DNA from 3 places in the Rhizobium sp. 0TCS1.26 genome. Region 1 is predicted to be linked to each of the others. Evidence: predicted binding sites of a transcription regulator. Region 1 holds the regulator's gene; each other region holds the start of a gene.
What was found. The regulator LexA, encoded in region 1, represses DNA repair genes until DNA is damaged. The targets are predictions, from matches to a motif close to TGTTCNNNNTGTGTTCNG.
Positions count from the first base shown of each region.

Region 2: a site for LexA is predicted at 7,031-7,048, ahead of dnaE (DNA polymerase III subunit alpha). Genes of this name have one in related genera too.
Region 3: a site for LexA is predicted at 4,836-4,853, ahead of AAIH46_RS12450 (YifB family Mg chelatase-like AAA ATPase). Genes of this name have one in related genera too.

Region 1 is NZ_JBCIYV010000001.1:40,712-50,678, reverse strand. Features, by position in the region: gene eno (phosphopyruvate hydratase) at 128-1,402, opposite strand; gene kdsA (3-deoxy-8-phosphooctulonate synthase) at 1,722-2,567, opposite strand; gene AAIH46_RS00260 (VOC family protein) at 2,571-3,425, opposite strand; gene lexA (transcriptional repressor LexA) at 3,594-4,313, shown strand; gene AAIH46_RS00250 (ComEC/Rec2 family competence protein) at 4,294-6,879, opposite strand; gene gltA (citrate synthase) at 7,234-8,523, shown strand; gene lpxB (lipid-A-disaccharide synthase) at 8,708-9,877, opposite strand; gene AAIH46_RS00235 (LpxI family protein) at 9,874-9,967, opposite strand, start outside.
Region 2 is NZ_JBCIYV010000002.1:47,838-57,804, reverse strand. Features, by position in the region: gene AAIH46_RS07320 (ribonuclease J) at 1-1,032, shown strand, start outside; gene mce (methylmalonyl-CoA epimerase) at 1,136-1,540, shown strand; gene AAIH46_RS07310 (DUF1467 family protein) at 1,697-1,972, shown strand; gene proS (proline--tRNA ligase) at 2,588-3,910, shown strand; gene AAIH46_RS07300 (lipoprotein-releasing ABC transporter permease subunit) at 3,953-5,260, shown strand; gene AAIH46_RS07295 (ABC transporter ATP-binding protein) at 5,276-5,959, shown strand; gene AAIH46_RS07290 (DUF2026 family protein) at 6,041-6,649, opposite strand; gene dnaE (DNA polymerase III subunit alpha) at 7,324-9,967, shown strand, end outside.
Region 3 is NZ_JBCIYV010000002.1:1,075,311-1,085,277, forward strand. Features, by position in the region: gene AAIH46_RS12430 (peptide chain release factor 3) at 1-819, opposite strand, end outside; gene dut (dUTP diphosphatase) at 919-1,389, shown strand; gene AAIH46_RS12440 (GNAT family N-acetyltransferase) at 1,391-2,308, shown strand; gene AAIH46_RS12445 (LysE family translocator) at 2,573-3,184, shown strand; gene AAIH46_RS12450 (YifB family Mg chelatase-like AAA ATPase) at 3,209-4,741, opposite strand; gene gshB (glutathione synthase) at 4,899-5,849, opposite strand; gene AAIH46_RS12460 (cupin domain-containing protein) at 5,927-6,436, opposite strand; gene ugpC (sn-glycerol-3-phosphate ABC transporter ATP-binding protein UgpC) at 6,552-7,679, opposite strand; gene ugpE (sn-glycerol-3-phosphate ABC transporter permease UgpE) at 7,681-8,529, opposite strand; gene ugpA (sn-glycerol-3-phosphate ABC transporter permease UgpA) at 8,539-9,423, opposite strand; gene ugpB (sn-glycerol-3-phosphate ABC transporter substrate-binding protein UgpB) at 9,499-9,967, opposite strand, start outside.

The sequences.
Region 1 (9,967 bases):
TCAAACTCGCAGAACTTGCTTAATCAATCGTTGCCCCGGTCGACGAACGCGCCGGGCCCTTCAACGACGAAAGGCGGAACCCGACAGGGTCCCGCCTCGCGGTATCATCAATGCGGCAGAGGACGACTCAGGCGCGCAGGATGGAGCGGCCGGCAAAGGCTGCCTGCGGGCCGAGCATTTCTTCGATGCGGATCAGCTGGTTGTACTTGGCCATGCGGTCGGAGCGCGACAGCGAGCCGGTCTTGATCTGCCCGCAATTGGTGGCGACGGCGAGATCGGCGATGATCGAATCCTCGGTCTCGCCCGAACGGTGCGACATGACGGCGGTGTAGGCGGCCTTGTGCGCCGTCTCGACCGCATCAAGGGTTTCCGTCAGCGAACCGATCTGGTTGACCTTGACGAGGATGGAGTTGGCGACGCCCATCTTGATGCCATCGCGCAGGCGCGCGGAGTTGGTGACGAAGAGATCGTCGCCGACCAGCTGCACCTTCTTGCCGATCTTGTCGGTGAGGTATTTCCAGCCGTCCCAGTCGTCCTCGGCCATGCCGTCCTCGATCGAGATGATCGGGTACCTGGCAGCCAGTTCGGCGAGGTAGTCGGCCATGGCTTCCGGTTCCAGCGTGCGGCCTTCGCCTTCCATGGCGTATTTGCCGTCCTTGAAGAATTCCGTCGAGGCGCAATCGAGCGCCAGGTGGATGTCGTCGCCCGGGCGGTAGCCGGCCTTCTCGATCGACTTCATGATGAAATCGAGGGCTTCCGGTGCGCTCTTCAGGCCCGGTGCGAAGCCGCCTTCGTCGCCGACATTGGTGTTGTGGCCACCGGCTGCCAGTTCCTTCTTCAGCACATGGAAGACTTCCGAACCCATGCGCACGGCGTCGCGAAGGTCTTCGGCGCCGACCGGCATGATCATGAATTCCTGGAAGTCGATCGGGTTGTCGGCATGCGCGCCGCCATTGATGATGTTCATCATCGGCACCGGCAGGAGGCGGGCGTTCGGGCCGCCGACATAGCGGAAGAGCGGCAGGCCGGTGGCTTCGGCGGCGGCCTTGGCAACGGCGAGCGAGACGCCGAGAATTGCATTGGCGCCAAGCCGCGACTTATTCGGCGTGCCGTCGAGATCGCACATCAGGTTATCGATGAGGATCTGGTTTTCGGCATCATGGCCGCCGAGCGCGTCGAAGATCTCGCCGTTGACCGCCTCGACTGCCTTCTCGACACCCTTTCCGTGATAGCGCGGGCCGCCGTCGCGCAGTTCGACCGCCTCGTGGGCGCCGGTGGATGCCCCGGAAGGTACCGCTGCCCGACCCATGCTGCCGTCTTCGAGATGGACGTCGACCTCGACGGTCGGGTTACCGCGGCTGTCCAGGATCTCGCGCGCGATGATGTCGGTGATGGCAGTCATGAAAGCCTCCATGCTTCAAGGTGGGTATTGGAGATGGCCTGTCTTACTGGATGATTCTAAAATTACAATGGCAGTCGCGGCGGCAGTTGCGGCCATCGATGCCGGGCCGACGGCCCGTGTCGCGCCCGTCTGGCAATCTCCGCCGAATCCGGAAATCGATCCTGAGAGACATCTCTATCGTCACCCATAATCAATCGCTTGCCCACTGGGAGAAGCGGAAGGGCAGCGGGCAAGTCCGTTCGACAGAAGACGTCGTCCGCCTTGCCGAGACCGCCCATCTCACCCGATGTGAGACAGGCGAAGTCGGTACAGCTCCGGCTCAGCGCTTGGCGACGGCGTCGAAGGCGAGCAGGGTTTCCAGGAGACGCTCGAGGTTCTCGATGCGCACCATGTTGGGGCCGTCGGACGGCGCATTGTCCGGATCCTCATGGGTTTCGATGAAGACGCCGGCGACGCCAACGGCCACCGCCGCACGGGCGAGCGTCTCGACGAACTCGCGCTGGCCGCCACTGGAGCCGCCCTGCCCGCCCGGCTGCTGCACCGAATGGGTGGCATCGAAAATCACCGGGGCGCCAAGCGACGCCATGATCGGCAGCGAACGCATATCGGAGACGAGCGTATTGTAGCCGAAGGACGCGCCGCGTTCGCAGAGCAGCACGTTCGGATTGCCGCTTTCGGTGAACTTGGCGAGCACGTTCTTCATGTCCCAGGGAGCCAGGAACTGGCCCTTCTTGACGTTGATGACCCTACCCGTCTTTGCCGCCGCCACCAAAAGGTCCGTCTGGCGGCAGAGGAACGCCGGGATCTGTAGGATATCGACCGTCTGCGAGACGATGGCGCACTGCTCTTCCGTGTGGATATCAGTGAGCACCGGAAAGCCGAATTCGGCCTTCAGGTCGGCAAAGATCTCCATCGCCGCATCGATGCCGATGCCACGCGGACCGTTCAGCGACGTGCGGTTCGCCTTGTCGAAGGACGACTTGTAGACAAGGCCGATATCGAGCCGATCGCAGATTTCCTTGATCCGGCCAGCCATCATGAAGGCATGGTCGCGGCTTTCCATCTGGCACGGTCCGCAGATCAGCGACAGCCGGCCACTGTTGGAAAACATGACGCGGGACGAGCCCTCGCCGACAGCAACCTCTGCATTGGCGCTCACGCCCATGATCTACTCCTCGAAAACGAACGAAACGCCCTGACCGGGCGCCGGCGCCACGGTGATACGGTGCGGCGTCCTCACATATGGGAGGTGATTATCAGCCAGCAACAGCTCTGTCACCGTCAGATCGGCGACATGGAAGACGACCGCCGCCGCCTTCACCGCCCTATCCGTTCCACTCGCGGTTTCCGATCCGGCGACAAGGCGGATGCGCGCATTGGCAAGCGTGAAGGCCGTCTCCTCCGCTTCGCTGAAGCCAGCCGCGTGCGTCACCGTCTCGATGCGCTTGACCAGATCGTCGGGTGCGGCACCGTGCAGCAACACCTCGCGCAACGCCACCACGCCGTTCTCGTGCCGCTCCAGCACCGAGCGATCGGCCGGCAACGGGTTGATCCTTTGGCAGCTGAACAAGAAGAACAGGTCGCTTTCCAGATCGGCAAAGGCCAGTTGGAAGCTTGCCGTGACGGGGGTCCCATCCGCGGTCAACGCCTGCCGCGAGAAACCGAGCATGTCGCCGGCTGAAATGCCCGCCCGCAGGAAGCGCTGGTGATCGGCGGCGGCATCACTGCTCGACACGACGATCGCCGAAAGGCCCTCCAGCCGGCCGCTGCGAAACCGTGCGTCGCGTCCGGTGAAGACATTGCCGCCTCGCACGCTCTCGCCGACCAGAGAAGCGTCGCGAATGGCGAGCGGCTCGAGATAGGTGCCGTCCGCCAGGAAGACGCAGGCATTCGATGTGCCGAAGGGATGATCCGCCTGCCGGGCGACGGTGAAGCCGAGCGCCTCGAGCCGCTCCCGCGAGGTCTGCAGCGATTCGACGGGCAAGACCAGATGGTCGATCGCGCGTGGCCTGTCACTGTCCATCTTGCATGCCTCCAGCCTCGATTGCCGTCCGTTTTACCGCGCATCAGGGCGAAGTCGAAGCAGAAAATCCGTGATGAGCCTGCGTTCACCGGATCTTAGGCACTTGCGGAACACATGTGGAACAGATAGTGTTCGTTCTGGATTTGTTTCCTTCAGGGGGTCGCCGCCATGCTCACGCGCAAACAGCAGGAACTGCTTCTGTTCATTCACGAACGGATGAAAGAATCAGGTGTTCCGCCGTCTTTCGACGAGATGAAGGACGCTCTGCAACTGGCATCCAAGTCGGGCATCCACCGGCTGATCACGGCGCTGGAAGAGCGCGGTTTCATCCGCCGGCTGCCGAACCGGGCGCGCGCGCTGGAAGTGATCAAGCTGCCGGAAGCCTATTCCGCAGCACCGCAGCCGCGCCGCGGGTTTTCGCCGAGCGTCATCGAGGGAAGTCTCGGCAAGACGCAAGCACCCTCGGCCGCCCGCCCCGTCGCCATCCCCGCCAATGATGCGACCTCCGCCTCCGTCCCTGTGATGGGACGTATCGCTGCCGGCGTGCCGATTTCGGCGATCCAGAACAACACGCACGAAATCAGCGTGCCGATGGAGATGCTTGGGCCGGGCGAGCATTACGCGCTCGAGGTCAAGGGCGATTCGATGATCGAGGCCGGCATTCTGGACGGCGATACCGTCGTCATCCGCAATGGCAGCACAGCAAGCCCGGGCGATATCGTCGTGGCGCTGGTCGACGACGAGGAAGCGACGCTGAAGCGTTTTCGCCGCAAGGGTGCCTCCATCGCGCTGGAGGCCGCAAACCCGGCTTACGAGACGCGTATCTTTTCCGCAGACCGCGTCAAGGTTCAGGGCAAGCTCGTCGGCCTCATCCGCCGCTATCACTGATCATCCGCGCCAACCGCTCGGGTAGCTGCTCGTCCATGCTGCGCGTACGCCAGTCGTAGGCGCGATGCTGCGTCCACGGGCGCCGGATGCCGGTCATCGCCGCACGCAGGTGCCAGCTTCCGGGATCGCGGCTGGCGGCGAAATCGATCTCGACGGCGCCTATTCGTCTGAGGCTCGCGCCGTTCAGCATCAGCGCGTTCGAGCGGCACGTGTCGAAACGGGCGCGCGGTGCGATGATGAGGTCGGCCGTATCGCAGGCAGGCCCGGCATAGCGCGCGTCGTCGATCCAGGCGATGCGATTGCCTGTTGCGCTTCGCAGCAGACAGATTTTCTGGCCGAGGCAGACGAACCGGTCGGGAGGCGCGCCGGCGAATGTGTCCTGCATCAGTGCCCGGGCGGACGCCAGTCCTTCGCGGGTCAGCGGTTGCGGCCTCGCGGGAGCGACAGGTTTGGACGTCTGGCCGGTCGTCGCAGTTGCGTCCGGGCTGGCTGTTGGGTTGCTCTTCGTCGTCTCAGGCGTCGGCTCGGGGTTTGCCGCGGGCACAGGGTGCCCCGCTGGCTGCTGGTTCGCTGCAGGCACGGGGTTTGCCGGCGGCTCGGGTGGTGCGTCTCTGCGCTCGGGGCTGTTGATCTCGCCCAGCTGAAGGGCGCTTTCCCACTGCCGGTAGAGGAAGGCCGGCGGGCGCGGCCGGTTGAGGCTGGCGCCAGTTCCGTCGAGCGCCGCTACCAGTGCACCATCCTCTGAAATCAGCAGGTCGGGGTTCTTCTTCGATGGCTCGACCATACCGGCCAGCAGCAGACCTGCGCCGAGCGGAACGAGGCCGAACAGCGCCAGGCGCGTCCGCAGGAGCACCAGCAGCAGCAGGCCGACAGTCGTCAGCGGCAGGAACCACGGCTGCGTGCGGCCAACCACCGTGTTTCCGCCCCAGGAGGCGACTTCGGTGGCAATGGCGATGACCATGCCCGAGCCCAGGCCCATGACGGCGAAGAACGGTTTGTCGAGACCGAGCGGCATCGCCAGCATGCCAAGCAGGCCGGCCGGCATGACGACCAGCGAGACGACCGGCATGGCCGCCAGGTTGGCGACGAGGCCGTATCCGGTCAGCTGGTGAAAGTGGCTGACTGAAAAGATCGCCGTCGACAGGCCGCCGATCAATGAGGTGATGAAGGTTCCGCTGACCATCGTCCAGAGGCTCGACAGACTGCGGGCGGCAGCCCCGGCGGCCGGCGGCCGCGTGTCATGGTCGTGCCGTGCCCGCCGCGCCGTCCAGCCGGCATAGCCGGCGACGAGCGCCGCGGTTGCGGCAAACGACATCTGGAAGCTCGGGCCGAGGACGGCCGAAGGCGACAGGATCATGATCACCAGAGCCGCCAGGGCGATGTTGTGGAGGCTGATCGACGGGCGGTCGAAGAACACGGCAGTCAGCATGATCGCCATCATCAGATAGGCGCGCTCGGCGGAAACGCCGAAGCCGGAGATGACGTAGTAGAGCGTGACCAGCAGCAGCGCGCCACCGGCGGCAATCTTCTTCGTCGGCAGAGCCTGCGCCAGCGGCGGCGAGAGGCTGAGGAGGATACGCAGGCCGACGAAGCAGATGCCGGCGGCAAGCGCCATGTTGAGGCCGGAGATGGCAACGATATGGGCAAGGCCGGCCATCCTGAGCGCGGTCACCGCCTCGCTGGAGATCGCCCGGCGTTCATCTGTCACGATCGCTGCGGCGAAGGCGCCGGCATCGCCGGGAACGAAGCTGCGGATCCGGTCGCCGACCGTGCCGCGCAGCGAGTAGAGAGACATCTGCGCCCGCTCGGGGAAACTCAGGTCCACCGCCGGCCCGCCGGCCTGCGGCTTGCCGTAAAAATAGCCAACCGCGCCGATCCCGTCGAAGAAAGCGGCAAAGCCGAAATCGGTCAGCCCCGGCAGTGCCGGACCCGACGGCGGCGAGAGCCGTGCCCGACCGGTCAGTACCATCCCCGGCGCGATGCTCGCCTCCTGCCCCCTTGCGAGCACCGCCACCCGGTCCGGCGGGCGAACGAGTTGCGGATCTCGGGTGGCTGTGAGCCGCACCACATAGCGCCAGCTTCCATCGCCGGCCGCCTCGCGTCGCTCGACGATGCCCTCGATCCTGGTCGTCACCGCACTGTCGAGTACCTGTGTCGTCTGCCGCCACGTCTCTAGCGCCGCAAGCCCCATTCCGGCGATGATGAAGGCGAGCGCCGCCACACCGAGTGCCGTCCCCTGCAGGCCGCGGGCAGCGGCGACCGACGCCAGGAGGAGCAAGGGGACCGCGAGCCAGCCGACAAATGCCGGCGGCTCCAGGGGCAGTCCGAACCAGAGGAGAATGCCGAGCCCCAGCAGCAGCGGAACGGCGAGAAACAGCCGCCCATGGGCGATTTCTTCGGCACCGAGCGCTCCCAGGCGAAGCGCCGCCTGCCGCGCAGAGGCAAGCCGAAGGTGGGTCTTTGCCCGGGAATTCACCGAGGTCTGGAACTTGGCGGCCGGCCAGTGGTTCTCAGGCACCGTCGGAACAGGAGATGCGTCCGGCGGCGCCCGTGGCATCGCCGGCATGTGTCGCTCATCTGCGATCTGCGCGTCATGCTGCGACAATCGAGCCCCCCGGAGAATTTGCTTGAATTCACCGCCGCCCTCTTAACCGATCGACAACCTGCACCCGATTATCAGGGGTGGTCAATGACGCTTTTGTCATCACGCGGACCACGGCGGGCGTTTGGATCGATTAAAGTCCAGCAACCCCCGCAAGACGCTCCAGATGACGCCGAAAGTGCCCTTGCCCGCCCCTCTTTCGCGCCGCACAATTAGCCTTCACCAGTGCTTGGCAGCGCGCATCAGATCATATAGCTACTTTGAGACGCTTCATTCTTCTGGCGCATTTTGCGCCATTCCGCCCATCGGAGGATCAGCATGACGGACACAAGCGCACATCTTGGATTGGGAGATAAGAAGGTCGATCTTCCCGTAAAAAGCGGGACGATCGGCCCGGACGTGATCGACATCGCGTCGCTTTACAAGCAGACCGGCGCCTTCACCTACGACCCCGGTTTCACCTCGACGGCCTCCTGCGAATCCAAGATTACCTTCATCGATGGCGACGAAGGTATCCTGCTGCATCGCGGATATCCGATCGAGCAGTTGGCCGAGCAGGGTGACTTCCTGGAAACCTGCTATCTGCTGCTGTACGGCGAACTGCCGACGGCTGCGCAGAAGAAGGATTTCGATCACCGCGTGACCCATCACACGATGGTGCACGAGCAGATGAGCCGTTTCTTCACCGGCTTCCGCCGCGACGCCCACCCGATGGCCGTCATGGTCGGCACGGTCGGCGCTCTGTCGGCCTTCTACCACGACTCGACCGACATCACCGATCCGCATCAGCGCATGGTTGCCTCGCTGCGGATGATCGCCAAGATGCCGACGATCGCGGCGATGGCCTACAAGTACCATATCGGCCAGCCGTTCGTGTATCCGCAGAATGATCTCGACTACGCGTCGAACTTCCTGCGCATGTGCTTTGCCGTGCCGTGCGAAGAGTACAAGGTAAACCCGGTTCTGGCGCGCGCCATGGACCGCATCTTCATCCTGCACGCCGATCACGAGCAGAACGCCTCGACCTCGACCGTACGCCTCGCCGGCTCGTCGGGTGCCAACCCGTTCGCCTGCATCGCGGCCGGCATCGCTTGCCTCTGGGGTCCTGCACACGGCGGCGCCAACGAAGCGGCGCTCAACATGCTGATGGAAATCGGCACGGTCGACAAGATCCCGGAATACATCGCCCGCGCCAAGGACAAGAACGATCCGTTCCGCCTGATGGGCTTTGGCCACCGCGTCTACAAGAACTACGATCCGCGCGCCAAGATCATGCAGAAGACGACGCATGAGGTTCTGGCGGAACTCGGCCACAATGACGACCCGCTGCTGCAGGTTGCCATGGAGCTCGAGAAGATCGCCCTCACGGACGACTACTTCATCGAGAAGAAGCTCTATCCGAACATCGACTTCTATTCGGGCATCACGCTGAAGGCGATGGGCTTCCCGACCACCATGTTCACCGTGCTGTTCGCGCTGGCTCGTACCGTCGGCTGGATCGCCCAGTGGGCGGAAATGATCGAGGATCCGCAGCAGCGCATCGGTCGTCCGCGCCAGCTCTACACCGGCGCCGCGCAGCGCGATTACGTGCCTGTCGCCAAGCGCTGATCGCTCGGCTCGACAGCGGAATACAAAAAAGCCCGGAGCCATACTCCGGGCTTTTTGCTGTTTCGAGACCTCTGTGCCGCACCTCGTAAGTGCGCCAAGCGCACAAATCGCGCGTAGCTCGCCCAGCCGGCGGATCGCGCTGGCGAATCGCTGCACAGGATCCGTCTAATGTCAGTGGAATGGTCTAGAGACGCTGCCTGTCGGAAAGCAGTTGCAGCACCAGGCCGGCGCCGGCCTCGCCGGGCGGCACGGAGGTCGACAGCCGCTGCCAGACGAGGTCGAAGCCTTCCAGCATCGCGCGGCGCTGCGGCGTTTCGCTCGACAGGCATTCGGCCCAGCGGCAGAGATAGCCTGCCCGCACGAGCTCGTTGATATGTTCGGGCACCACCGGCTGGTCGGCGATCAGGTTCGGCAGCGCGCCGGACCACACCTTGATGCGTTTGGCCATCAGCCGGATCAGCCAGTCCGCCTTGTAGATGGACACTGCCGGTACGCCGCAGAGCGCGAGTTCCAGCGTCACGGTGCCGGACGCGGCGATCGCTACGTCGGCTTCGGCAAAGGCGCGCCATTTGCCGGCAACGTCGCTCGAAAATTCCGGCTGCACTGGCCAGTCCCGCAGCAGGTCGCGAACCAGGTCAGCCTGGCGCGGAACCGTCGGCAGCAGAAACCGCATGCCGGGATTTCGCTCGGACAGCAGATCTACCGTCGCCTTCAGCTCCGGCATCAGCGCGCGAATTTCGGTCGACCGCGAGCCGGGCAGCAACAGAATGGTCTTGTCGCCTTCCGCCAGCGGCCGAGCCGCGCGGCGCGCCCTCACCGTCACGACAGCCGGATCGACGGTCAAGCGGTGGCCGACGAAATCGGTCTTCGGGCCGCCGAGACGGCGCATCGCCTCAGGCTCGAAGGGCAGCAGCGCCAGCACCTGATCGACATAGCCGAGCATCGCCTTCGCCCGGTATTCCTTCCAGGCCCAGACGCTCGGGCAGACATAGTCGACGACCGGCAGGTCCGGCAGCTTGGCGCGTACACGTTTGGCGACCCGATGGGTGAAATCCGGGCTGTCGATGATGAGCAGAATGTCAGGACGCGCGGCAATGATGGCGTCTGCCGTCTGGCGGATCCGCCGCAGCAGCAGCGGCAGGCGCTTCAGCACCTGCGTCACGCCCATGATCGACAATTCCGAGAAATCGAAAAGCGACTGAAGACCCTGCGCCTGCAAGCTCTCGCCGCCGACGCCGATCAGTTCAACCGGGCCATCATGGGCGCGCTTCAGATGCGCGACCAGATCACCACCCAGAAGATCACCGGAGACCTCGCCGGCAACGACCGCGATCTTCAGCGGACGCGCGCTCATGCGAGCCCCTCCCGAGGCAGCCCTGCATCGAGGCCGCAGACGAACAATTGCGCCTCGTCCGCCAGTGCCAGCATCGCCGGCCGGTCGATC
Region 2 (9,967 bases), on a different contig from region 1:
GAAGTCTCGGAAGGCTTGCGCAAGATCATCAGTCAGGCCGAAGGCCGCGTCGCGGTCACCACCTTCTCGTCGAATGTCGGGCGCATCCGCTCGATCGCCAAGGCGGCGGAAGCGGCCGGTCGCGAAGTCCTGCTGCTCGGCTCGTCGCTGAAGCGCGTCGTCAACGTTGCCCGCGATCTCGGTATCATGGAGGGCGTGCAGCCGTTCATCGCAGAGGACGAATATGGTTACATCCCGCGCGACAAGGTCGTCGTCATCCTCACCGGTAGCCAGGGCGAATCGCGCGCAGCGCTTGCCAAGCTGTCGCGCGACGAAATGCGCCACGTTGCTCTGACCGCCGGCGATACGGTGGTCTTCTCCTCGCGCGCCATTCCCGGCAACGAGAAGGGCATCCTCGAGATCATGAACGGCCTCATCGAGCAGGGCGTCAAGATCGTCACCGATGCGCAGGCGCTGGTGCACGTTTCCGGCCATCCGCGCCGCAACGAGCTGCTGCAGATGTATGAGTGGGTGCGTCCCCAGGTGCTGGTTCCGGTGCATGGCGAGGCGGCCCATCTGATGGCGCAGGCCGAGCTTGCCCGCGGCGCCGGCATCCAGACCGTACCGAAGGTCCGCAACGGCAACATCCTGCGTCTGGCGCCGGGTGACGTCCAGGTCATCGGCGATGCGCCGCACGGCCGCATCTTCAAGGATGGCAGGCTGATCGGCGATCTCGACGAGATGGGCATCTCCGATCGTCGCAAGCTTGCTTTCGTCGGGCATGTGGCGGTCAGCATCCTCCTCGACAGCCGCTATGATTTCCTCGCCGACCCGGACGTCGTGCCATTTGGCCTGCCGGACTATGACGACGAGGGTGAAGACATGGCCGACACACTCTATGATGCAGTATTGGGGGCGGTCGAAAGCATCCCGCGGGGTCGCCGCAAGGATCTCGGCGCGCTGCAGGAATCGGTTCGTCGCGCCGTCCGGTCCACGGCCAACGCCACCTGGGGCAAGAAGCCGATCGTCACGGTGTTCGTCAGCAAGGTGTGATGAGGCAGAGTTGAGGACGGATCCCGAAGTTTCGGATCTGTCCTTTTTCGCCGATATCCTCTGCCGGCACCGGGCAGCTTTCGTGTCGAGGGAGGAGACAGGCATGCTCGGACGCATCAACCACGTCGCCATCGCCGTACCGGATCTCGGCGCGGCCACCACTGCCTATCGGGACACGCTCGGCGCGCGCGTGTCGCAGGCGCAGGCCCTGCCGGAGCACGGCGTGACTGTCGTTTTCGTCGAACTGCAAAACGCCAAGGTCGAGCTGCTCTCGCCCCTCGGCGATGCGTCTCCCATCGCCGCCTTCCTGGACAAAAACCCGTCCGGCGGCATGCATCACATCTGCTACGAGGTCGAGGATATCCTGGCCGCCCGTGACCAGTTGAAGAATGCCGGCGCGCGCGTGCTGGGCGATGGCGAGCCGAAGATCGGCGCGCACGGCAAGCCTGTCCTGTTCCTGCACCCCAAGGACTTCTTCGGCACGCTGATCGAGCTTGAGCAGGTTTGACGCCAAATGCTGTGGCCTCGAAACGTCGGCAACGTTGCGGGAGTGTCTGCCAGCGCTGTGGCTTGACGGCAGCATAGGCGGCGTCCAAGTGTCGCATATGGTGGCGCGGGCGCGGAAGCAGCGCTAGAGTGGCGCGGTCATCAGGGAGATCTTCCGTTGCAGTTTCTGTCGGGCTTTGCCGTCTACTTCGTCATCTGGTGGATCACGCTGTTTGCCATCCTGCCGATCGGCCTGCGCACGCAGGATGACGAGGACGAGGTCCTGCTCGGAACGGTAGCGAGCGCTCCGGCACGGTTCCGCGGCCTGCGCGTCGTCCTGTTGACGACGCTTGCCTCGGCAGTGATCTTCGGCGTCTGGCACGCAGCGTCGAGCTGGTACGGCTTCAGCCTTAGCAACCTGCCACGCATCGTTCCTGATTTCGGCCGGACCTGACCGCACGCACGGGGAGGCGGACATCCAACCTGCGGCGGGAAGATCTTGTGAAGCCGGGAGGCACGACGTGACGCCGAAGACGGCGCGCACGGACCATCATCGCGGCGCCATTCCGCGCCTGGGAGGCCTGAAAAATCTGATTGAGTGACGGGTTTGTGGGGAAGTCCAAAAAAAAACAAGGCATTGAAGCCTTGTTTCAAGTGTCGCGTGATCCTTAACCGTTGCCGGGGCTGCGAGTGAACGCGCCTTAGATCTGATCCTCCCAAGACTTGAACGCGAATGGCAGAAATTTGTTCTTCCTGCCTCTTTTGTGGGCCAAACCTAGCCCAGACTTTGGGCTTTGTCACCTTAAATTTTGGCAGTTTTGCTACACTGCGCAAAAATTTTCCTGAGCGGCCTTCGAAACTGTCATCTGTCATATGGATGGCGCATTTGTGGTGTCCGTCCTCCTGCCGGTTCGCCCGAAGTGATCGGTCGCCCCTTTAGCGACAGGTTCATCGGCTCGCCGCTGCGGGTTCCCATGCGCTTCCGAAACGGCTATGTACCCACGCATATCAGCCATTCGGATGCCGATTCCCAGACCGGGTGAAACGGCTCTCAAACACGGAAAACGCGATGCGTCTGTCCCGCTATTTCATGCCGATCCTGAAGGAGAATCCCAAGGAAGCGGAAATCGTCTCCCACCGTCTGATGCTGCGCGCCGGCATGATCCGGCAGCAGAGCCAGGGGATCTATTCCTGGCTGCCGCTCGGCAAGCGCGTGCTCGACAAGGTGAACGCCATCGTCCGTGAGGAGCAGAACCGCGCCGGAGCCGTCGAGCTTCTGATGCCGACGCTGCAGTCGGCCGAGCTATGGCAGGAAAGCGGTCGCTACGAGGCCTACGGCAAGGAAATGCTGCGCATCAAGGACCGCCAGGAGCGGCCGATGCTGTATGGTCCGACCAACGAGGAGATGATCACCGACATCTTCCGGTCGTCGGTGAAGTCCTACAAGAACCTGCCGCTCAATCTCTACCACATCCAGCTGAAGTTCCGCGACGAGATCCGTCCGCGCTTCGGCACCATGCGCTCGCGCGAATTCCTGATGAAGGATGCCTATTCCTTCGACCTGACGAAGGAAGGCGCCATCCATTCCTACAACAAGATGTTCGTCGCCTACCTGCGCACCTTCGCGCGGCTGGGCGTGCGGGCGATCCCGATGCGCGCCGATACGGGCCCGATCGGCGGCAATCACAGCCACGAATTCATCATCCTCGCTGACACGGGCGAATCGGAAGTGTTTTCGCACAGGAGCTTCATCGAGTTCGACATCCCCGGCGAAGACACGGATTTCGATGACGTTGCCGGCCTGCAGGCGGTCTTCGACAAGTGGACGTCGGTCTACGCCGCCACCTCCGAGATGCACGACGAAGCCGCGTTCGACGCCATTCCGTCGGCCGATCGCCTCTCGGCGCGCGGCATCGAGGTTGGCCACATCTTCTACTTCGGCACCAAATATTCCGAGCCGATGGGCGCCAAGGTACAGGGACCTGACGGCAAGGAGCACCTTGTCCACATGGGATCCTACGGCATCGGCCCGACGCGCCTTGTTCCCGCCATCATCGAAGCCTCGCATGACGAGAACGGAATCATCTGGCCGGCCTCGGTTGCTCCCTTCGATGCGATGGTCATCACCATGAAGGCCGGCGACGAAGCCTGCGACCGGGTCTGCGACAGCCTCTATGCCGGTCTCGTCAAGGCAGGCATGGACGTCCTCTACGACGACACTGACGATCGTGCCGGCACCAAGTTCGCCACCGCCGACCTGATTGGCGTGCCGGTGCAGCTGATCGTCGGTCCGCGCTCGGCAGCGACGGGCGAGGTCGAGGTCAAGGATCGCAAGACCGGCGCCCGCGAGACGATGACCGTCGAAGCGGCATTGAACCGTCTGACCGCCTGACCCGCGAAGACGGTTGGGCGAGGCGTAAGCACAGGAGACGAGATGGCCAAGAGCGTGACGGAAACGGCAGACCAGACACCCGGCACGGTTCCAGCCGCCGGTGCCTTCTCGGCGTTCGAACGCATGGTCGCCTGGCGCTACCTGCGCTCGCGCCGCAAGGAGACCTTCATCTCCGTCATCGCCGGCTTCTCGTTTGTCGGCATCATGCTCGGCGTCGCCACACTCATCATCGTCATGGCGGTGATGAATGGTTTCCGCACCGAGCTGATCTCGCGCATCCTCGGCATCAACGGCCACATGATCGTCCAGCCGGTCGACCAACCGCTGACCGATTACGCACAGCTTGCCCAGAAGTTCTCGGCCGTGCCCGGCGTCACCATGGCGCTGCCGCTGGTCGAGGGCCAGACGCTCGCTTCGGGCAAGCAGGGTGCCGGATCCGGCGCCCTGGTGCGCGGCATCCGCACCGAGGACATCGAGAAGCTGAAGGAAGTCTCCGGCAACATCCGCTCCGGCGATCTGACCGGCTTTGCAACCGGCGACGGCGTGCTGGTCGGGTCGAGGCTTGCAGCCTCCCTCGGCATCGGCGCCGGCGATCAGATCACGCTCGTCTCGCCGGAAGGCGACGTCACTCCGATGGGCGTCACACCGCGGGTGAAATCCTACCGCGTGTCGGGCGTCTTCGAGATCGGCATGTCGGAATACGACGCATCGATCATCTACATGCCGCTCGCCGAATCGCAGATCTACTTCAACGCCGATGGCCTCGTGCAGTCGATCGAACTGTTCCTCTCCGATCCGGATGCGATCGACGAGATGCGGCCGAAGATCGAGGAAGCCGCCGGCCGGCAGATCTTCATCAGCGACTGGCGCCAGCGCAACCAGACCTTCTTCTCCGCCTTGCAGGTGGAGCGCAACGTGATGTTCATGATCCTGACGCTGATCGTGCTCGTCGCAGCACTCAACATCATCTCCGGCCTCATCATGCTGGTAAAGGACAAGGGCAGCGACATCGCCATCCTGCGCACCATGGGCGCCTCGTCGCGCGCCATCATGCGGATCTTCTTCATGACCGGGGCGGCGATCGGCATCGTTGGCACCGTCGCCGGCGTTCTGCTCGGCGTCGTCGTCTGCCTCAACATCGAATCCATCCGGCAGTTCTTCTCCTGGGTTTCGGGCACCATCCTGTTCGATCCGGAACTTTACTTCCTCAGCCAGCTGCCGGCCGAGATGAGCGTCGGCGAAACGGTATCGGTGGTGCTGATGGCGCTGACCCTCTCATTCATTGCGACCATTTTCCCCGCCTGGCGGGCCTCCCGGCTCGATCCGGTGCAGGCGCTGCGTTACGAATAGGATCCCTTGTCGCCAATGCCCCGCAAAACCGTTCTGAAGCTCGCCGGCGTCGATCGCATCTACGGCCAGGGCGATACGACGCTCGCCATCCTGAAGGGTGCCGATTTCGAGCTGCATGCCGGCGAGATCGTCGCACTGGTGGCGCCGTCGGGCACCGGCAAGTCGACGCTCCTGCATCTGGCGGGCCTGCTCGAACACCCGGATGCCGGCGAGATCTTCATCAACGGCGAAAGCTGCGGCAACCTGCCGGATGACCGGCGCACCGCCATCCGCCGCGGCGATATCGGCTTCGTCTACCAGTTCCACCACCTGCTGCCGGAGTTCACGGCGCTCGAAAACATCATGATGCCGCAGCTGATCGGCGGACTGCCGAAGAAGGAAGCGGCTGAGCGTGCTGCCCAGCTCCTGGACTACATGCGCATCGGCCACCGCGCCGAACACCGCCCTGCCGAATTGTCGGGCGGCGAGCAGCAGCGCGTCGCGATCGCCCGTGCGGTGGCCAATGCGCCGCTTGTGCTGCTCGCCGACGAGCCGACCGGCAATCTCGATCCGGAAACCGCCTCTTATGTCTTCGAGGCGCTGGAGGCACTGGTGCGCCAGTCGGGTCTCGCAGCGCTGATCGCCACCCACAACCATGATTTGGCTGCGCGCATGGACCGCCGCGTCACCATCGAAGGCGGCCGCATCGTCGATTTCTGACGGTTTTTCCGGTTGCCGGCACTGCGGAGCAGGTGAGGGGCGTTTCAGCCGGCCCCGTTCTTCATCTTTTCAAACCGGAGCTTACCAGCTGCCGGAAAGGGCGTTGCCGATCAGCGGCACGCTGCGCTTGGCGCCGGCATCGTCGCTAACCGACAGCGATGTCTGCATCTGCTTCGGCGACTTGCGAAACCACTGACTGGCGATCGAGGCGAGGTCGCCGGTGAGGCCGTGCCTCTGCCAGTCGGCGAACCGCCGTGCCATGGCCTCCGGTTCCGATTGGTAGAAGAAGTCGCCCGACTGGCCGAGCGCGTTGATCGACGGCGCCATCGCCGAGAGCGGCCGCTGGAACATCCGCGCCGCGACCGTCACCGTCTTCACACTTTGCGGGAAAGCCGGCGCCATGAAATCGATCGCAAAGCCGTCGGCCTCCACCCAGCAGTGAAAGTTATCTCCGGCTCCGGTCACGTAACCGTCCTCGCGGTGGTCGACAAACAGCACCACGGCGCCATCGAGATTATAGGCGGCAAGCCCGCCCTTGGGCACGGCCTGCAGCTTGAAGTGATGCTTGAGGATGAACGCACCGAAGCTGGCAAAATACATCGACGCGGTGGCCGGATCGGCATTCTGCGCCACGAGCAGGCTGTTGATGACCTTGTAGATCCGGTGATAGTCGCTCTGCTTGATCAACATTGGTGTTCGCCTGCGCTGCTGGTGGTTTTCGGCTTTCAGTAGGCGAGGCGGCCGGCGATGTAAACGCCAAGGCTGGCCTGGGTCGCCCGTCGAGTCCGGCGGCGGGGACAAGGATACTACGGCACCTGGCCACAACCTGTCGTCTGCCACCGGCCGCCAACTCACACTCCGTCATCCTCGGGCTCGTCCCGAGGATCCGCAGCCGCAGTTCCCGGGCAGTCCAACGTCGGCATGGCAAAGATCGGCGGCGTCGCAGACAGGGCGAACCGGCAGTAGATCCTCGGGACAGATTTGAAGATGACGGCCAAGTGCCCGGTCTATTACCGCCCGTTGAGTAAATTTGTTCCGCCTTCGTTCTTGCTCTTGACGCCGGTACAGAAAGAGAACAAAATGCAAACATTACGGAACAGGAGATTGATCATGACTGACCTCATCCGCGATGTTGCAGCCTTCGCCTCGATCATGACATTCGTCGCCAGCATCGGCATTCTCGTCCTCGCCTTCTGAAGCCGCAACCGCTCCTCCTGATCAGCCGACCCGGGGGGGCGGAATTCGCATCGACGTTGCGCGGTTTTCGGTTGATCGTCGAAGCTTCGGCTGGACTTAAAGGCGCTGCCGCCGGACAATGCGTCGATTCAGCAGGGCACGGCGGCGACATGGCAGATACGATCGATATGAAGCGGGTGGACACGCAGGCGCAAACGACGCCGCAGTTCGTCCATCTGCGGGTGCACTCGGCCTTTTCGCTGCTTGAGGGCGCTCTGCCGCTGAAGAAGATTCTCGCCAAGGCCACCGCCGACGCACAGCCGGCGATCGCCATTACCGACACCAACAACCTCTTCGTCGCGCTGGAGTTTTCCGAAAAGGCGGTCGGCGAGGGAATACAACCGATCATCGGCTGCCAGATGGCAATCGATATGCAGGACCAGGGCGATGAGAAGCGCGGCGGCAATGGCGGTCTAGCCAAGCTTCCCTCTCTGGTGCTGCTGGCCGCAAACCCGGTGGGCTATGAGCGGCTCGTGGATCTCGTCAGCCGGGCCTATCTCGGCGGCGAGGGCAGCCACATGGCGGTGCACATTGCCTTGTCGTGGCTGGAGGAAGAGGGCGCCGACGGCATCATCGCGCTCACCGGTTTTGCTTCCGGGCCGATCGATCCGCTGTTGAAGGAAGGTCACCGGGCGCAGGCAGAACAGCGGCTGGTGAGGCTGAAGCGGGTCTTCGGCGATCGCCTCTATGTCGAGCTGCAGCGCCAGAACGGCTATGACCGCCGCCACGAGCGCAAGCTGATCGAGCTTGCCTATGCACATGATCTGCCGATCGTCGCCACCAACGAAGCCTTCTTCCCGTCGAAGTCCGATTACGACGCCCATGATGCGCTGATGGCGGTGGCTCACAACGCCATCGTTTCCGATGACAGCCGCTTCCGTCTGACGCCCGATCACTACCTGAAGAGCCGCGAGGAGATGGCACGGCTGTTTGCCGACTTGCCGGAGGCGCTCGAAAACACGGTCGAGATCGCCCGGCGCTGCTCCTTCGTCCTGAAGACCCGCAAGCCGATCCTGCCGCGCTTCACCGGCGCAACCGACGACGCGGAAGAGGCGGAACGGGCAGAATCGGCCGAATTGCGGCGGCAGTCGGTCGACGGGCTCGAGGCGCGGCTTGAAGCGCTCGGAATGGCCAGCGGCTACACGGTGGAGGATTATCGCGAGCGGCTGGATTTCGAGCTGTCGGTCATCGAGCGGATGAAGTTCCCGGGCTACTTCCTCATCGTTGCCGACTTCATCAAATGGGCAAAGCAGCACGACATCCCGGTCGGCCCCGGGCGCGGTTCGGGTGCCGGTTCGCTGGTCGCCTATGCGCTGACCATCACCGACGTCGATCCGCTGCGCTTCTCGCTTCTGTTCGAGCGCTTCCTCAACCCGGAACGCGTCTCGATGCCCGACTTCGACATCGACTTCTGCCAGGATCGCCGCGAAGAGGTGATCCGTTACGTGCAGCAGAAATACGGTCGCGAACAGGTGGCGCAGATCATCACCTTCGGTTCGCTGCAGGCGCGCGCCGCGCTGCGCGACGTCGGCCGCGTACTGGAAATGCCCTACGGCCAGGTCGACAAGATCTGCAAGCTGGTGCCCAACAATCCCGCCAATCCGACGCCGCTGTCGAAGGCGATCGAGGAGGAGCCGAAACTTCAGGAGGAGGCCGATCGCGAACCGGTCGTCGCCCGGCTTCTCGATATCGCCCAGAAGATCGAGGGCCTCTACCGCCATGCCTCGACGCACGCGGCCGGCATCGTGATCGGCGATCGGCCGCTGTCAAAGCTGGTGCCGATGTACCGCGATCCGCGCTCCGACATGCCCGTCACCCAATTCAACATGAAGTGGGTAGAGCAGGCCGGCCTGGTCAAATTCGACTTCCTCGGACTGAAGACGCTGACGGTGTTGAAGACGGCGGTGGATTTCGTCGCCAAGCGCGGCATCCATGTGGATCTCGCCAAGATCCCGCTCGACGACCAGAAGACCTACGAGATGCTGTCGCGCGGTGAAACGGTCGGCGTGTTCCAGGTGGAAAGTGCGGGCATGCGCAAGGCCCTCATCGGCATGCGGCCGGACTGCATCGAGGACATCATCGCGCTGGTCGCTCTCTATCGCCCGGGCCCTATGGAAAACATCCCCACCTACAACGCCCGCAAGCACGGCGAGGAGGAGATCGAATCGGTCCATCCGACCATCGACTACCTGTTGAAGGAGACGCAGGGCGTCATCGTCTACCAGGAGCAGGTGATGCAGATCGCCCAGGTCCTGTCCGGCTATTCGCTTGGCGAAGCCGATCTTCTGCGCCGCGCTATGGGCAAGAAGATCAAGGCCGAGATGGACCAGCAGAGCGAGCGCTTCATCGATGGCGCAGTAAAGAACGGCGTCTCCAAGCCGCAGGCGAAGAACATTTTCGAACTGCTGGCCAAGTTCGCCAATTACGGCTTCAACAAGTCCCACGCGGCCGCCTACGCCATCGTCTCCTACCAGACGGCCTACATGAAGGCGCATTACCCGGTCGAATTCCTCGCCGCATCGATGACCTACGATATGGCCAACACCGAAAAGCTCAACGATTTCCGACAAGATGCCGGGCGGCTTGGCATCAAGGTCATGCCGCCGTCGATCCAGACCTCGTTCCGCATGTTCGAGACCGGCGACAACTGCATCTATTATTCGCTTGCAGCCCTGAAAGGGGTCGGCGAATCGGCGGTAGAGCACATCGTTGCGGTGCGCGGCGACCAGCCCTTCGCGAGCCTTGAGGATTTCTGCCTGCGCATCGATCCGA
Region 3 (9,967 bases), on a different contig from region 1:
GTCGCGCGGCGGCGGCGCGAAATCGCCAAGCGCATTGATCAGATCGCGGACGCCGAAATTGCGCAGCGCCGAGCCGAAGAAGACCGGCGTCATATGGCCTTCGAGGAATGCCTGACGATCGAAGCGGCGGCAGGCTTCGCGGGCCAGCTCCAACTCGTCGATGAAGGCCGCACGCTCGTTTTCCGGCAGATGCTCGGCAACGGTCTGCGGACCATTGACCGGCTGGCCCTCCACCTGCGTATCGCTGCCACGGAACGTATTGTCGGCGAGATTGTAGGAGCCGCAGAAGTTCTTCGAGCGGCCGACTGGCCAGGTGACCGGCGCCGTATCCAGCGCCAGCTTCTCTTCCACCTCGTCGAGGATTTCGAACGTATCGCGGGCCTCGCGGTCCATCTTGTTGACGAAGGTGATGATCGGGATGTCGCGCATGCGGCACACCTCGAACAGCTTCAGCGTCCGCGGCTCGATGCCCTTGGCGCCGTCGATGACCATGACCGCGGCATCCACTGCCGTCAGCGTACGGTAGGTGTCGTCGGCAAAATCCTCGTGGCCGGGCGTATCGAGAATGTTGAAGACATTGCCGTCGAACTCGAAGGTCATCACCGAGGTTACGACCGAGATGCCGCGTTCGCGCTCGATCTTCATCCAGTCGGAGCGCGTCTGGATGCGGTCCTTCTTGGCCTTGACCTCGCCGGCAAGCTGGATGGCACCGCCGAACAGCAGCAGCTTTTCGGTCAGCGTCGTCTTGCCCGCGTCTGGGTGGGCGATGATCGCGAAGGTGCGGCGGCGGGAAACCGCCTCTGCAATGCTTTCGGCCATGGGTCAGAAAATCCTTTGAGTTGCCGCGTATCTAGCGACTCCGTGGATAACTTTCAATTCGTGTTTGACCCCGCAAGCCCCGGGTCCGCAAATGGGATCATGAATATGCACGCTTCCTCCACGCCCCGGCTCTCCGTCATCCGCCTGCCGCATGCCGATGGGCTCGACCTGCCGGCCTACGAGACGGCGGGCGCCGCCGGCATGGACTTGCGGGCCGCACTCGGCGATGGCGAGACGATGACGCTTGAACCGGGGAAGCGCGCGCTGGTGCCGATCGGCTTCATCGTCGAGATCCCGCACGGCTTCGAGGCGCAGATCAGGCCGCGCTCCGGGCTTGCCTTCAAGCACGGCATCACCTGCCTCAACACGCCGGGTACCATCGACAGCGACTATCGCGGCGAGGTGAAGGTGCTGCTGGTCAACCTCGGGGACCAAAATTTCGAAATCAGCCGCGGCATGCGCATCGCCCAGATGGTGGTGGCGCCCGTTACGCAGGTGCAGGTGATCGAGACGAGACAGGCGAGCGACACCGAGCGCGGCGCCGGCGGCTTCGGCTCCACCGGGGTTTGAGATGCGTGGGCGGTCCTGCGACAGCAACGGCCTCGTGCTGCGTTCTGACTACTTCGGCGATCCGCTCGCCTGGCGCGCCTTCTGCGACCTGCTGTTCGACATATTCCGCTTCGATGTCTCGCCCCTGACCGTGCTTGGCGGCCCCGATCCGACAAGCATGCCGACGGGCTACTTCGATGCAGACGGACGATGCATCGCCAATCTCAGCGCCTTTTCAATGCCTATGATGATGGACGGGAAGCATATCAAAGCCGCCGGTTGGCAATCCGGCGCGGTGCGGCCGGAATGGCGCGGCCGCGGCCTGTTCCGCGACCTGATGCAGATCACCTTCGACCGCTGCCGTGCGGCGGGCTTCGAGACGATCCTCCTCACCACACGGCATCCTGCACTGTACCAGCCTCTCGGCTTCCGGACCGTGCCGCAGTGGCGCTTCTCAGGCCCGGTTCCGGCTCTGCCGGGCGGGATCCCGCCCGCCCGTCGCCTGGACATACGTCAGCCGGGCGATCTCGCGCTGATCTGCGAGGCGCTCCGTTGCCGCCAGCCAGTGTCGGACCGGTTCGCAGTCCTCGACCAGTCTCACATGTTCCTGCTCAACGCCTGGCTCTCCCCGTCCATCTCGCTGCACTGGATGGAGCAGGAGCACTGTGTCCTCGCCAGCGAGCTGACGAATGACGAACGGCTTTCGCTTCTCGATGTGGTGGGCGCGGCCATTCCCTCGCTCGGCACCCTGATCGGGGCAACTGCTCCCATGGCGACGCATGTCGATGTTAATTTCCCGACAGACAGGATCTGCGCTGACGGACAGCCATGGGACGCGCGCGCCGAGCCCGACGAAGGCGCAACCGTGCTGATGATGTGGAGCCTCCCCATGGCACTGCCGCACGGCTCCGTGAAGCTCTCACCAATGGCCGATTTCTGACCACGTGCTCAGCGTGATGGATCTGCTGCGGCACCGCCTTCTGTCCACTTCACCATGCGCAGGCGCGGCCGAAATGATCGCCGCGCGAGGCCAATCTGACATGTTCACCGTTGGGTCTCCTCTTCCGACGTCGTCAGCACCGGAGCGGCAACCGCTGGGGTCCGGCATATGACCTCCCACGTGCGTCCATCGATCCGCCAGCGGCAGCATATTGCGCGGCGCCCGTTTGCCTGCCATGGAGGATCCGACGGCGAGGGCCCCTTCATGACAATCACCACACTCATTGCTTATGCCGGCGCGCTTTTCATCGCAGCCGCCATTCCGGGGCCCGGCATGACTGCCATCGTGGCGCGCGCGCTCGGGTCCGGCTTCCGCCCCACCCTCTTCATGGGACTTGGCCTCATCCTCGGCGACCTGGTCTATCTGACCGCCGTCATTTTGGGCCTCGCCATCGTGGCGCAGAATTTCACCACGCCTTTCCTGATCATCAAGTATGCCGGTGCGGCCTACCTCATCTACATCGCGTGGAAGCTCTGGACGGCCGGTCTCCTGCCGCAGGAGATCAAGGCGCAGAGCGCGCCAAGCATTGGCCTTTCCTTTCTCTCCGGCCTGCTGGTGACGCTCGGCAATCCGAAGACCATGCTGTTCTACGTGGCGCTGGTGCCCACCCTCATCCCTCTGCAGTCCATCGGACCGCGCGACTACGCAGCCCTGGTGGCGCTGACCTTCGTCGTCTTGATGGCAGTCCTGCTGCCCTATATCCTGCTGGCCTCCAAGGCACGCATCCTCCTCAAGAAACCGAGCGCATTGAAACTTCTCAATCGGTCTGCAGCCAGCATTCTCGCCGGCACGGCCGCCTATATCGCTGCCCGCTGAGCAGCGCGTGTCCGGCGTACTCGCTCAGGCCGCCGCCGTCATCCTTTCGCCCGCCATCCGGTAGGAAATCGCCTCGGCCAGGTGAATGCGCCCGACACGGTGCATGTCGTCGAGATCGGCAAGCGTCCGCGCCACCTTCAGCACCCGGTGATAGCCGCGGGCGGTGAACTTCAGTTTTTCCGCCGCGTCACGCAGCAATTGCAGCCCTGCTGCATCGGGTTCTGCGAACCCCTCGATCAGCGAGGTCGAGCAACGGGCATTGGTGCCGATGCCCGGCAGTCCGGCCTCGATGAAACGCTGGCGCTGCCGTTCGCGGGCCCGCGCAACACGGGCTGCCACCTCGGCACTGGCTTCGGCCGGCCGCGGGCGGATGAGATCGGACGCCGAGACCGCCGGCACCTCGATGCGGATGTCGATGCGATCCATCAGCGGCCCGGAGATGCGCCCCTGATATTCGGTGAGGCAGCGGTCGCCCCGGGCGCAGACATGCCCCGGCTGGCCGGCCATGCCGCACCGGCACGGGTTCATCGCCGCCACCAGCTGGATGCTGGCCGGGTAGGTGACGCGGTAATTGGCTCTTGCCACCACGCACTGCGCCGTCTCCAGCGGCTGGCGCAGCGCATCCAGCACCTGCGGCGAGAACTCCGGAAACTCGTCAAGGAAGAGCACCCCGTGATGGGCAAGCGAGGCCTCGCCGGGTTTTGCGCGCAGCCCGCCGCCGACCAGCGCCGCCATGGTTGCCGAGTGATGCGGTGTGCGGAACGGTCGACGGTCGGACAGCTTGCCGCCCGACAGCTGGCCGGCGATCGAGTGGATCATCGACACCTCCAGCAGTTCGGCGGCCTCCAGCGGCGGCAGGATGGACGGCAGGCGGGCGGCAAGCATCGATTTGCCAGAACCGGGTGGCCCGATCATCAGCAGGTTATGCCCGCCGGCCGCCGCCACCTCCAGCGCCCGCTTGGCACTCTCCTGGCCCTTGATGTCGGCAAGATCCGGCAGGTTCGTCGCCGGCGTGCGGATTGCCGGCTGCGGCCGCGTCAGGACCTGGGTGCCGCGAAAATGATTGGCGAGCGCGATCAGGCTGCGCGGCGCAAGGATATCCATGTCCGGACCCGCCCAGGCGGCCTCCGCACCGCTGTCGGCTGGGCAGATCAGCCCCTTGCCGAGACCGTTGGCCCCGATCGCCGCCGGCAGGGCACCGGCCACCGGCGCCAGCGTTCCATCGAGGTTGAGTTCGCCCAGCACCACATAGCCAGCCAGCGCATCGGCCGGTATGGCGCCGAGCACCGCCATCAGCCCCAGCGCAATCGGCAGGTCGTAATGGGAGCCTTCCTTCGGCAGATCCGCCGGCGCAAGGTTCACGGTGACCTTTTTCGGCGGCAGTGCCAGACCTGAAGCATGCAGCGCCGCCTGAACCCGTTCACGGCTTTCGGCGACCGCCTTATCCGGCAAACCAACGATGTGCATGTTAAGCTTGCCCGGCCCGATCATGACCTGAACATCGACGGGCACGCCTTCGATGCCTTGGAATGCCACCGTACTGACCCGCGCCACCATGTGCCACCTGCCCCGCGTTCCAGCGCTTGGTCAGAACCCGCACTGGCCTCCAAGACGCGCAAGTACAATCCAACCACAGTTTATGGTTGAGTACAAGAACATTTGCGGAACAATTCGTGGCGCGCAGCACGCCGACGATCCGGTGCGGGTTTGGCGGTCAGCCGCGCTTGGCTTCGATCGCATCCCACAGCAGCGACGCGACGTCGGCGCCGCCGAACTTCTTGACCTCGCGGATGCCGGTCGGCGAGGTGACGTTGATCTCGGTCATCACGTCGCCGATCACGTCGATGCCGACGAACAGGAAGCCGCGTTCACGCAACGCCGGGCCGATGCGGGCACAGATCTCCTTCTCGCGCGCCGTCAGTTCGGTCGGCTCGGCGCGGCCGCCAACATGCATGTTGGAGCGGCTGTCAGTCTCTGCCGGCACGCGATTGATCGCACCGACCGGCTCGCCGTCGACCAGCAGAATGCGCTTATCGCCCTTGCGGACCGCCGGCAGGTAGGCCTGGGCGATGTAGGGCTCGCCGCGATACATCTGGCCGAACATTTCGAGCAGCGAGGTAAAATTGCGGTCGTCGCGGGCCGAATGGAAGACGCCGGCGCCGCCATTGCCGTAGAGCGGCTTCAGGATGATGTCGCCGATCTCATCGCGGAAGCTGGCGATCTCGGCCGGGTCGCGCGAGATCAGCGTCGCGGGCATCAGGTCGGCGAACTCGGTGACGAAGATCTTTTCCGGCGAATTGCGCACCCAGGCCGGGTCGTTGACCACCAGCGTCTTCGGGTGCAGCCGTTCGAGAAGATGCGTGGAGGTGATGTAGCCCATGTCGAAGGGCGGATCCTGGCGCAGCATGATCACGTCGATGGTCGACAGATCGACCCGCTGTCGCTCGCCGAGGGTGAAGTGGCTGCCCTTCTCGTCGCGCAGCTGCATCGGTTCGATCGAGGCGAAGATCCTGCCGTCGCGCATGGTCAGCCGGTCGGGCGTGTAGTGGAACAGCTCGTAGCCGCGGGCCTGCGCTTCCAGCGCCATGGCGAAGGTCGAATCGCCGGCAATGTTGATGCTGGACACGTGGTCCATCTGGAATGCGATTGTGCGGATCTTGGCCATACCCTGTCCCTTGTCAGATTGCCCGCCAGATGTAGGACGACGGGCAAGCGAAGGCAACGGTAGAGATCGGAAGGCTTCTAGAGGCCGAGCCCGCCACCCTTCAGGGCACGGCGAACACGGTTGCGGACCCGGTAGACAAGAGCGAGCGGCATCCAGATAGGCTGGCGCATGAAGGCGATCTTGCGAACGTAGCGGTCGATGCGCCAGGTCGCCCAGGTGCCGGCCTTGAAGTAGCCGATGTCTCCCGCGCGCAGCAGTCGCTGGGTGCCGTCCTCGGCGGTGATCGACACCTCGCCGTCGAGGATGACCACCGTCTCGTCGTCGCCGAAGAACCAGCGGAAGGTGCCCGCCGTGCAGTCCCAGATGGCCGTAGCCGAACATTTGTCGGCGGTCGTCGAGTGCGAGACGACACGGGCCTGCGGGGTGCCGTCGAGGATCCAGGCGGGTTCGATCGGCGCCGGCTGCAGCTCCCGCGCCAGGGCTTCCGCCGAGGCACCGATGAACGGCGGGACGCCGCCGCCTGGCGCACTGGTGCGGCTGCGATAGGCAAGAGCGATCGCCCCCGCGAGTGCCAGTTTCAAAACCATGTGACCCCCTTATCCCGGACCGGCAGAGGGTAACACCTGAGTTTCAGCGCAAGGTTGTCAGGATCGCTTGCATTTTATCGATCCTGCGCATCACGACGGCAGCCCTGCTTCGCCTTCAGGTCACCGGATCTAACTCTGATGACAGCAACGGCGAAGGCACCATTTCCGGAACCGGCGTTGCACGGATGACGGCCGGGCCGATGCGTCGGCCATCGGCCGCACCGAAGAAATGCAGGCGCTGCGTATCGTAGGCGAGCCGCATGTCCTCCGCCACCGGAGTTTCCGGCGACAGCGCCGCCGTCAATTTCTGGTCGCCCACCTGTCCGTGCACGAGACGCTGCGAGCCGAGCTCTTCGACATAATCGAGACGGAACGGCAGGAAATCCTCGCCGTCTCTGGCGACCCGCAGATCCTCCGCCCTGACGCCCACCATCACCGCGCCGGAGGTCGGCGCTTGGTCGAGCTCGATCGCTGCCGGGCCGATCGCCAGCCGGTTGCCGTGAAGCTCGCCGGAGATCAGGTTCATGGCCGGGGCGCCGATGAAGCTTGCAACGAAGGTCGATGCCGGAGCGTGATAGACCTCGAGCGGCGAACCGATCTGCTCGATGCGGCCACCGTTCAGCACCACCAGCCGGTCGGCCAGCGTCATGGCTTCCAGCTGATCATGGGTGACATAGATGGAGGTGGTGCCGAGCCGACGCTGCAGGCGCTTGATCTCGCCGCGCATCGACACGCGCAACTTGGCATCGAGGTTCGACAACGGCTCGTCGAACAGGAAGGCGGCGGGCTTGCGGACGATTGCGCGCCCCATGGCGACACGCTGCCGCTGACCGCCGGACAGCGCCCTGGGCTTGCGCTCCAGATACGGCGTGATCTCCAGCATGCGGGCGGCTTCTGCAACCAGGGCTTCGATTTCCGTCTTCGGCGTACCGCGGTTCTTCAGCCCGTATTCGAGGTTCTGGCGAACCGTCATGTGCGGATAGAGCGCGTAGTTCTGGAACACCATGGCGATGTCGCGTTCGGCGGGCTCCATGCGATTGACGACACGTCCGCCGATCGACACCTCTCCGCCACTGATCGCCTCCAGTCCGGCAACCATGCGCAGCAGGGTGGACTTGCCGCAGCCTGACGGGCCGACCAGCACGATGAACTCGCCGTCGGCGATATCGATCGAGACCGCGTCGACGGCCTTCACTCCGCCCGTATAGACCTTTGAGACATCGGCTATGTTGATGGTCGCCATGTCACTTCTCCGTTTCTGTAAGTCCGCGGATGAACAGCCGCTGCATGAGGATGACGATGAGGATGGGAGGCAGCATGGCCAGCACGGCCCCGGCCATCACCAGGTTCCACTCGATGACGCCGTCCTGAACGGTCACCATGCGCTTCATGCCCATCATCAGCGTGTAATAGCCGGGATCGGTCGTCACCAGCATGGGCCAGAGATACTGCACCCAGCCATAGATGAAGAGGATGACGCAGAGCGCGCCGATATTGGTGCGCGACAGCGGCAAGAGGATATCGCGGAAGAACTTCATCGGGCCGGCGCCATCGACGCGCGCCGCCTCCATGATCTCGTCCGGCACGGTCATGAAGAACTGCCGGAACAGGAAGGTCGCCGTGGCCGAGGCGATCAGCGGAATGGTGAGCCCTGCCCAGGAGTTCAGCATGCCGAGGTCGGCGACGATCTTGTAGGTCGGCATGATGCGCACTTCGACCGGCAGCATCAGCGTCACGAAGATGATCCAGAAGGCCAACTGGCGGAAGGGAAAGCGGAAGTAGACGATGGCAAAAGCCGACAGGATCGAGATAGCGATCTTGCCCACCGTAATGACCACCGCCATGATCAGCGAGTTCAGCGCCATGTGCGCATAGTTCGGCAGCCCGTTGGCCGCCGAGGCGCCGGTCAGGATCTCCCGGTAATTGTCGATGAAATGCGATCCCGGCAGAAGCGGCAGCGAGGTGCTGACCAGCGTCGTGGTGTCATGCGTCGAGGCAATGATCGCCACATAGACCGGAAACGCCACCACCAGAAAGCCGCAGATCAGGAAGGCGTGGGTGAGAAAGGTGAGGAAGGGGCGATTTTCAACCATGGTCGTTCCTCAATACTGCACGCGGCGTTCGACATAGCGGAACTGCACGAATGTCAGCAGCATCACGATCAGCATCAGCAGCACCGATTGCGCCGAGGACGAGCCGATGTTGAGCCCCACATAGCCGTCCTGGAACACCTTGTAGACGAGCGTCGTGGTGGATTGCGCCGGGCCGCCGCCGGTCGTGGCGTCGATGATGGGGAAGGTATCGAACATCGTGTAGTTCACGTTGATGATGAACAGGAAGAAGGTGGTCGGCGAGATCAGCGGCAGAGAGATGTTGAAGAACCGCTTGACCGGACCCGACCCGTCGATGGCGGCCGCCTCCATCAGCGACTGCGGCACCGACTGCAGGCCCGCCAGGAAGAACAGGAAATTGTAGGAGATCTGCTTCCAGGCAGCGGCGATGATGATGAGGATCATCGCATGGGTGCCGTTCAGGTCATGATCCCAGCGGATGCCGATGATCTGCAGATAGTAGGGCAGAATGCCCGTGGACGTGTTGAACATGAACCACCAGAGCACCCCGGCGATGACGGGTGCCACCGCATACGGCCAGACCAGCAGCGTCGTATACACACGGCCCGTGCGCACCAGCCGGTCGACGGCTGCGGCAAAGGCAAGCCCCAGCACCATCGACAGCACCGTCACCGAGATCGCAAACACCGCCGTGCGCCCAAGCGCATCGAGGTAGTTCGGATCGGCCAGCAGGTTGCGATAATGCGTCAGACCGACGAAGACGGTCGAGAAGCCGAATGGATCTTCCCGCTCGAACGACGATTTGACGGCCTGCGCCGCCGGCCAGATGAAGAAGACAATGGTGATCAGCAGCTGCGGCGCCAGCAGGAGATAGGGCAGCAGTCGTGCGTCGAAGGTGGTGCGTTTGGTTTCCATGGTGCCCTGCGCAAGCGAGCCTAAAGGAGAGAGGGCCGGCATGGTGACCGGCCCTCTCCCGCGGATCAGAGGCTGTCAGTTCGCGGCTTCGAATTCGCGCAGCAGCTGGTTGCCGCGCGTCACGGCGCTGTCGAGCGCCTGCTTGGCGTCCTTCTTGCCGGCGAGGAGAGCCTGGAATTCTTCGTCGACGACCGAGCGAACCTGGGTGAAGTTGCCGAAGCGGACACCCTTGGAGTTTTCAGACGGCGTGCCGCGGGTGATCTGCTTGATCGCAATGTCGGAGCCCGGGTTCTTGGCATAGTAGCCCTGGCTCTCGCCCAGCTCGTAGGCGGCATTGGTGATCGGCAGATAGCCCGTGTACTGGTGCCAATCGGCCTGAACTTCCGGCTTCGACAGGTAGGTGAAGAACTTGGCGACGCCCTTGTAGGTGGCCTCGTCCTTGCCGTTCAGCACCCAGAGCGTGGCACCGCCGATGATCGAGTTCTTCGGCTCCTTGGTGACATCGTCATAGTAGGGAAGCGGCGCGAAGCCCGGCGTGAAGGTC